DNA from 2 places in the Mesorhizobium sp. M0030 genome. Region 1 is predicted to be linked to the other one. Evidence: predicted binding sites of a transcription regulator. Region 1 holds the regulator's gene; the other holds the start of a gene.
What was found. The regulator HrcA, encoded in region 1, represses chaperone genes, less so after heat shock. The targets are predictions, from matches to a motif close to GTTAGCACTCNCNNNNNGNGAGTGCTAAC.
Positions count from the first base shown of each region.

Region 2: groES (co-chaperone GroES) is a predicted target of HrcA. The motif match lies at 2,366-2,394, and genes of this name have one in related genera.

Region 1 covers NZ_JAMYVE010000014.1:135,722-139,485, forward strand. Annotated here, with positions in the region: gene NKJ80_RS25350 (hypothetical protein) at 1-666, shown strand, start outside; gene NKJ80_RS25355 (PQQ-dependent sugar dehydrogenase) at 691-2,040, opposite strand; gene NKJ80_RS25360 (hypothetical protein) at 2,146-2,346, opposite strand; gene hrcA (heat-inducible transcriptional repressor HrcA) at 2,383-3,468, opposite strand; gene rph (ribonuclease PH) at 3,624-3,764, shown strand, end outside.
Region 2 covers NZ_JAMYVE010000028.1:13,975-17,738, forward strand. Annotated here, with positions in the region: gene NKJ80_RS30595 (adenosylmethionine--8-amino-7-oxononanoate transaminase) at 1-1,035, shown strand, start outside; gene bioZ (3-oxopimeloyl-[acyl-carrier-protein] synthase BioZ) at 1,032-2,015, shown strand; gene groES (co-chaperone GroES) at 2,447-2,743, shown strand; gene groL (chaperonin GroEL) at 2,807-3,764, shown strand, end outside.

The sequences.
Region 1 (3,764 bases):
TTCAAGGTGCGGCTGGTGGCGATCGAGCGTGACGGACCGCAAAAGATAGACCCCGACGACACCGCCAAAGGCGAATTCTACATCGACCTCGACACCAAATATCCGCCGGTCTCGGACTGGCGCATCATTGCTGCCGATCCGCGCAATACCGACCTCAACGTGGAAGCGTCGTTCCAGCTGCAATGGCTGGATTATGTCGATACCGCCGAGATTGCCGAGGATGGCCCGCCACGCATCATCGACAAGTCCAATTATCCCTATCCCTGGGGCGCCAATGTGATGGTGTTCGAGCACTGGCTCGGGCTTGGCCGCAAGGCGCCGCTCAAACTCATCGACCCGAACCGCGCTTCGCGCCGCGAATACTGGATGATCATTGGCAATGCGGCCCGGCGCATGGTGCAGGACCTCTATCGCTTCAACGTCAACCAGCTTGGCCTCGCCAACGACACCATCAGCAGTGTTTACGTGCCGAAGCTCAATGCCGGCCACGTCACGGTGACGCTTTACGAACACGATTTCAGCGACGGCCGCTTCGCGCAAGGGGCGAAGAAGTCCTTCGGCTCGGTCGGCCTCTTCAATCTCAGGGATACCGGTTTCGATGACCGTGTCTCATCGGCCGAGGTGATCCATACCTATCCCAAGGTGATCCATCGGGACGTACATTAGGGCCGGATTGCGCTGTTCGCCGGCTCAGGACGGGCCGTCGACATGGGTGATGCGCCAGATGGTGCCGTTGCCATCCTCGGTGACGATAAGCGCACCGTCCCTGGCCACCGCGACGCCGACCGGCCGGCCCCAGACGGCGTCGTCGGAGAGGACGAAGCCGGTGATGAAATCCTGGTACTCGCCGGTCGGCTTGCCGTCGCTGAATCTCAGCCGCACCACCTTGTAGCCGGTCCTCATACCACGGTTCCAGGAGCCGTGCAGGGCGACGAATGCGTCACCCTTGTACTCTGCCGGGAAATTGCCGCCGTCATAGAACGCGATGTTGAGCGGCGCCGAATGCGCCTGCATCAGCACGTCGGGCACGGTGACCGAGCCGGCGAGGTCTGGGCGCGCGCCCTCGTGACGCGGGTCCTCGTTGGCGCCGATATAATACCAGGGCCAGCCATAGAAGGCGCCGTCCTTGACGGAGGTGGCATATTCGAACGGCACATCGTCGCCGAGACCGTCGCGCTCGTTGACGACACACCACAGCGCGCCGGTCGCCGGCTGCACGGTCATGCCCGAACAATTGCGCAGGCCGGTAGCGAGGATGCGGCCATTCTTGCCGTCGGGGCCGAAGGCCAGCACGTCGGCACGGCCATCCTCGGAACCCCAGGTGGCGCCGAGTGGCTGTGATTTTGCCCAGGCGTCAACGCCGCTATTCGGTGCCTTCCCCATGCCCTCCGCCACGTTAGATCCGGAGCCGACCGAGAGATACAGCGTCTTCCCGTCCGGCGAGAAGGCGATATCGCGGGTCCAGTGGCCGCCGGTAGGGATGTCGGAGACAATCGTCTCCGGTTCGCCGGAGGCTTTAAGGTCGCCGTCGCGATAGGCGTAGCGGACCACGCTGTCGTTGTTGGCGACGTAGACCCATTGCGGCTTGTCGCCAGGCGGGTAGAAGGCGATGCCATAGGGCTGGTTGAGATTGTCGGCAAAAATGCCCTCTTCGGCCGGCTTCGCGCTACCCTTGGCCAGCCGATAGACGCGTATCTGGTTGGCGTCGCTGTCGGCGACGAACAGGTCGCCGTTCGGCGCCACGCGCACGACCCGCGGATTGGAAATGCCGGAAGCAACCAGTTCGGCCGAAAACCCAGGCGGCAGGACGGGCTTCGCGCCCTCGGGCCGATCGCCAAGGCCGGCGCTGTTGGAGGCGGATTCGGTGATGTTGGGCTTTTGCAGATCATCCGGCTTGATCAGCCGGCGCACACCTGGCTTGTCGGCCTTCCAGTCGCCGAAAGCGTCCTTGCCGGTCAGCAGCAGTTGATCAGCCTGCTGGGCGAAGGCGCTGGTGGCCAGAAGCAGGGAAAGGCCTGCGAAGCCGGCAATCCGGATCATGCTGTTCTCCTCGAACTCGCGCCGGTCGCGCGTCACGACAAAGGAGATATTGTGCGGCCGCCGCAAAAGAGAAGCGTGCGCGCGCAGATTCGACGAGAGAACCGCTCAACTTTCCTCTTCGACGTCCAGATCGTCGTCGAGACGCTTTTCCAATGCGACGAGATCTTCCGGCAGCGGCAAGCCCATGGCGCGCATTTCGCGCAGTTTTTCGCGCAGCTGCTCCTGGATTTCGTGCTCGTCCTCCGGCTGGTTGACCATTTCTTCGAGCAGCATGCTGATCTGGGCCTTGAACGATTCAAGCGCCATTCTGCGCCCTCCTTTGCGGTGATCCCGGCTTTCGAATTATCTTAACATCCGGGTAATCAATTGGGCCGTGTAGTCGACCATAGGCACGATGCGGGCATAATTCAGCCTGGTCGGGCCGATGACGCCGAGCGCGCCGACGACGCGGGCGTCCTTGTCGCGGTAAGGCGCCACGACCAGCGACGAGCCGGAGAGCGAGAACAGCTTGTTTTCCGAGCCGATGAAGATCCGCACGCCGGGGCCGTCCTCGGCGAGGTCGAGCAGCTGGATCAGCCCGTCCTGCGTCTCCAGATCCTCGAACAGGTGGCGCAGCAATTCGATATCGGCCTGGGCGGTGACGTTTTCGAGTAAATTGGCGCGGCCGCGCACGATAAGGCGCGCCGGCAGGCCGCTGTCGGCGCCGGCCCACACCGCCAGGCCTTTCTCGACCAGGTCCTGCGACAACGTGTCCAGCGCTGCCCGGGTCTCGTCCTTGATACGGGCGATCTCGATGCGCGCCTCGGCGAGCGTGCGGCCCCTGATATGGGCGTTGAGGAAGTTGGAGGCCTCGTGCAGCTGCGAGACGGTGATGCCGGCCGGCAGGTCGACGACGCGGTTCTCGACATCGCCATTCTGCGACACCATCACCGCCAGCGCCTTGGTCGGCTCGAGCTGGATGAACTCGATGTGCTTCAGCGCCACCTCGTTCTTGGTGGCGAGCACCAGGCCGGCGCCGCGCGACATGCCCGACAGCATCTGGCTGGCCTCGGTCAGCATGTGTTCCAGCGTCGCGCCCGAGCCGGAGGCGCGCACCTGCGCCTCGATGACCCGGCGTTCCTCGTCGGAGAGATCGCCAAGCTCCATGAAGGCATCGACGAAGAAGCGCAGGCCGGTCTGGGTCGGCAGGCGCCCGGCCGAGATGTGCGGGGCATAGATCAGGCCGAGATGCTCGAGGTCGCTCATCACGTTGCGGATGGTGGCCGGCGACAGCGACGACGGCAGGATGCGCGACAGGCTGCGCGATCCCACAGGCTCACCGTCCTTCAAATAGGATTCGACGATGCGCCTAAAAATGTCGCGCGAACGCATGTCGAGCGATTGCAGCGCGGGCGCCAGCAGACTGGGTTCGGTGACTGCCTTGGTCATTCGAGCCAAAAACCTCCGGCTCAAGGATATAGACTTCCATCGCCCCCGCGCAACCCGGCGTCTGTGCCAGATCGCCCGGCCTTTTCCTTTGCGCCATGGGCTGCATGCGTCTACAAGCCGCCGACGCAACCGTAAAAGAACAGAAAGAGGCCTCGATGCGCCCTTCTAAACGCCAAGCCGACGAAATGCGCGCCATCTCCTTCGAGCGCGGCGTCTCCAAACACGCGGAAGGCTCGTGCCTGGTGAAATTCGGCGACACGCATGTGTTGTGCACGGCGAGCCTGGAGGAAAAGGTG
Region 2 (3,764 bases), on a different contig from region 1:
CACGAGCCGGCAGAGCGCTTGGCCAAGGCGCTTGTCGGCCTCGCTCCCGCTGGACTCGACTGGGTGTTCTATTCCGACAGTGGCTCGACCTCAGTCGAAGTCGCGCTGAAGATGGCGCTCGGTTATTTCCGCAACATCGGCGCGCCGCGCTCGCGCATCGTCGTCATGGAGCACAGCTATCATGGTGACACGATTGGAACGATGAGCGTCGGTGCGCGTGGCGTGTTCAACGCCGCCTATGAACCCTTGCTGTTCGAGGTCGACATCATCCCCTTTCCGGCCGCGGGGCACGAGCAGGAGACGCTGGATCGTTTCGAGGCTGTGACCCGCGATCGACGAGCCGCAGCCTTGATCGTCGAGCCGCTGGTGCTGGGCGCCGGCGGCATGCTGATGTATCCAGCATCGGTTCTGGCCGAATTGAAGAAGATCACTGAGGCCTCCGGCTCGCTGCTGATCGCCGACGAGGTGATGACCGGCTGGGGACGCACCGGAACCATGTTCGCCTGCGAGCAGGCATCGATTTCTCCAGATATCCTGTGCACCTCCAAAGGCTTGACTGGCGGCACCATCCCGCTGGCCGTAACGCTTGTCACCGATGCCATCTTCCGGGCGCACTATTCCGAGGACCGGAAGAAGACGTTTTTCCATTCGAGCTCCTACACCGCCAATCCGATTGCCTGTGCGGCAGCACTCGCCAATGTCGAGATCTGGCGCGACGAGCCAGTGGCCGGGCGGATCACGGCCTTGAGCGTGATGCAGGCCGTCGGGCTGCAACGCTTTCGGGACAATCCATATTTTGCCGACTGTCGAGCCACGGGAACGATCGCGGCGCTCGACCTGCGAACCGGTTCAGCAGGTTATCTCGCCGAGATTGGTCCGAAGCTGCGCGCTTTCTTCCTCGAGCGCGGCCTGCTTGTGCGCCCGCTCGGCAATGTCCTCTACCTTCTGCCACCCTATTGCATCGCAGGCGACGAGCTCGAACGACTCTATGACGCCATCGAGGAGGCCGGGGAACGCTTCGGGTCAAGGCCATGAGCAAGTCGTCGCGCATTCTCGGACTTGGCCATCACGTGCCTGGGCGCAAGGTGGCCAATGCCGAGATCGAGAGCAATCTCGGCCTCGAGCCGGGCTGGATCGAAAGGCGTACCGGAATCCGTTCGCGCTTCTGGGCAACGGACGAAGACACGCTGTCGGGTCTTGCCACCCGGGCTGGCGACATGGCGCTGGTGAACGCCGGTATTGCGCGCCACGACATCGGTCTGCTGTTGCTTGCCACCTCGACGCCCGACCATCTTCTGCCGCCAAGCGCGCCGCTGGTCGCACACAAGCTTGGCCTTGGCCGCGCAGGCGCGGTCGATCTGACCGGCGCCTGCGCCGGCTTCATCTATGCGCTCATGTTTGCGGACGGGTTCACCCGCCTGCATGGCAAACCAGCGCTGGTCATCGCCGCCAACATCCTCAGCCGCCGCATCAATCCAGCCGAGCGCGCGAGCTCAGTCTTGTTCGCCGATGCCGCCGGCGCCCTGGTGATCGGTCAGTGCGATGATGCTGATCGGGGCATTCTCGGTGCCTCGGTGGCTTCGGACGGCTCGCGCTACGGGCTGATCCAGATTCCCGCAGGAGGAAGCAACACGCCGTTCCATGGCGACCTCGACCTCGGGCAGACCCGGATGACGATGACCGACGGGCCCGAAGTGTTCGCAAAAGCCGTCGAGATGATGACCGATTGCTCGACAGCCGCGCTAGCCACTGCGGGAGTGCGGCCACACAATGTCGGCCGGTTTGTGCCGCATCAGGCCAATACTCGGATTTTCGGCGCGGTCGGAAGAAACCTCGGCATTGCGGACCAAGCAATTGTCAAGACGATTGCCGAATACGGCAACTCTTCGGCCGCGACGGTCCCGCTGTCGCTCTCGCTCGCCAACCAGATGAAGCCATTCCAGCCAGGAGAGAAAATCCTTCTGGCGGCGGCGGGTGCGGGTCTCAGCGGCGGCGCTCTCGTGGTTGGAATCTAGCCGGCCGGCTCACGCGCGCAGGATTGGTCATGAACGGCAATAGGAGCAACAGAACCAATGCCAAAAATGGCCTTCTGAAGCTCGACATGACCAAGCTGACGCAGCACGACCCGTGCGAGCCTCTGGATGAGTTCAAATGCAACACCCGTTGCACCAATCGTACCATCTGAATAAAGCTCAATTACAAAGGGTGAGCCGCCCCATATATGTCGGATACCCGACATTGTTCACATAAAAGGCTCGATGCTTACACGCTCTTTGCTGCCTGCTCTTTGCTGTCTTCTCTTTTCTCTTTGCTCTTTGCTCTTCCGTCTTGACTAGCAGGAGCCTGCGGCTTATCTCATTGCCGCGTTAGCACTCGCTTCGGCTGAGTGCTAGGCATGCTCCGGCAACGGAGCACCGTTCAACATCCGCACCAAGGAAATCCAAAAATGGCAAAGTCGAATTTCCGGCCGCTGCATGACCGCGTGGTCGTACGCCGGGTCGAATCCGAATCCAAGACCGCCGGCGGGATCATCATCCCGGATACGGCGAAGGAAAAGCCGCAGGAAGGCGAGATCATCGCCGTCGGCTCCGGCGCTCGCGACGAAGCCGGCAAGCTGGTCCCGCTGGACGTCAAGGCCGGCGACCGCATCCTGTTCGGCAAGTGGTCGGGCACCGAAGTCAAGCTCAATGGCGAAGACCTTCTGATCATGAAGGAATCCGACATTATGGGCATCATCGGCTGATTATCGGCCTCACCGTCAACTGAATTTCGGGCTTGATCGCAAGCCCCTGCCAGGAGCTAAAAAATGGCTGCCAAAGACGTAAAATTCTCCCGCGACGCCCGCGAGCGCATGCTTCACGGCATCAACATCCTCGCCGACGCGGTGAAGGTGACCCTCGGCCCCAAGGGCCGCAACGTCGTCATCGACAAGTCGTTCGGCGCACCGCGCATCACCAAGGACGGCGTCACCGTCGCCAAGGAAATCGAACTTTCCGACAAGTTCGAAAACATGGGCGCGCAGATGATCCGCGAAGTTGCTTCGAAGACCAACGACATCGCCGGTGATGGCACCACGACCGCGACCGTCCTGGCGCAGTCGATCGTCCAGGAAGGTAACAAGGCCGTTGCCGCCGGCATGAACCCGATGGACCTGAAGCGCGGCATCGACCTGGCCGTGACCGAAGTGGTCGCGGCTCTCGGCAACGCTGCCAAGAAGATCAAGACCTCCGAGGAAGTTGCCCAGGTCGGCACGATCGCCGGCAATGGCGACGAGTCGGTCGGCAAGATGATCGCCGAAGCGATGCAGAAGGTCGGCAATGAAGGCGTCATCACGGTTGAAGAAGCCAAGACCGCCGAGACCGAGCTGGAAGTCGTCGAAGGCATGCAGTTCGACCGCGGCTATCTCTCGCCCTACTTCGTCACCAACGCCGACAAGATGGTTGCCGAGCTCGAGGACGTCTACATCCTCCTGCACGAGAAGAAGCTGTCCAACCTCCAGGCCATGCTGCCGGTTCTCGAAGCCGTCGTGCAGACCTCCAAGCCGCTGCTCATCATCTCGGAAGACGTCGAAGGCGAGGCTCTGGCCACGCTGGTCGTCAACAAGCTGCGCGGTGGCCTGAAGATCGCCGCCGTCAAGGCGCCGGGCTTCGGTGATCGCCGCAAGGCCATGCTGGAAGACATCGCCATCCTCACCGGTGGCCAGGTCATTTCGGAAGACCTCGGCATCAAGCTCGAGAATGTCGGCCTCAACATGCTCGGCCGCG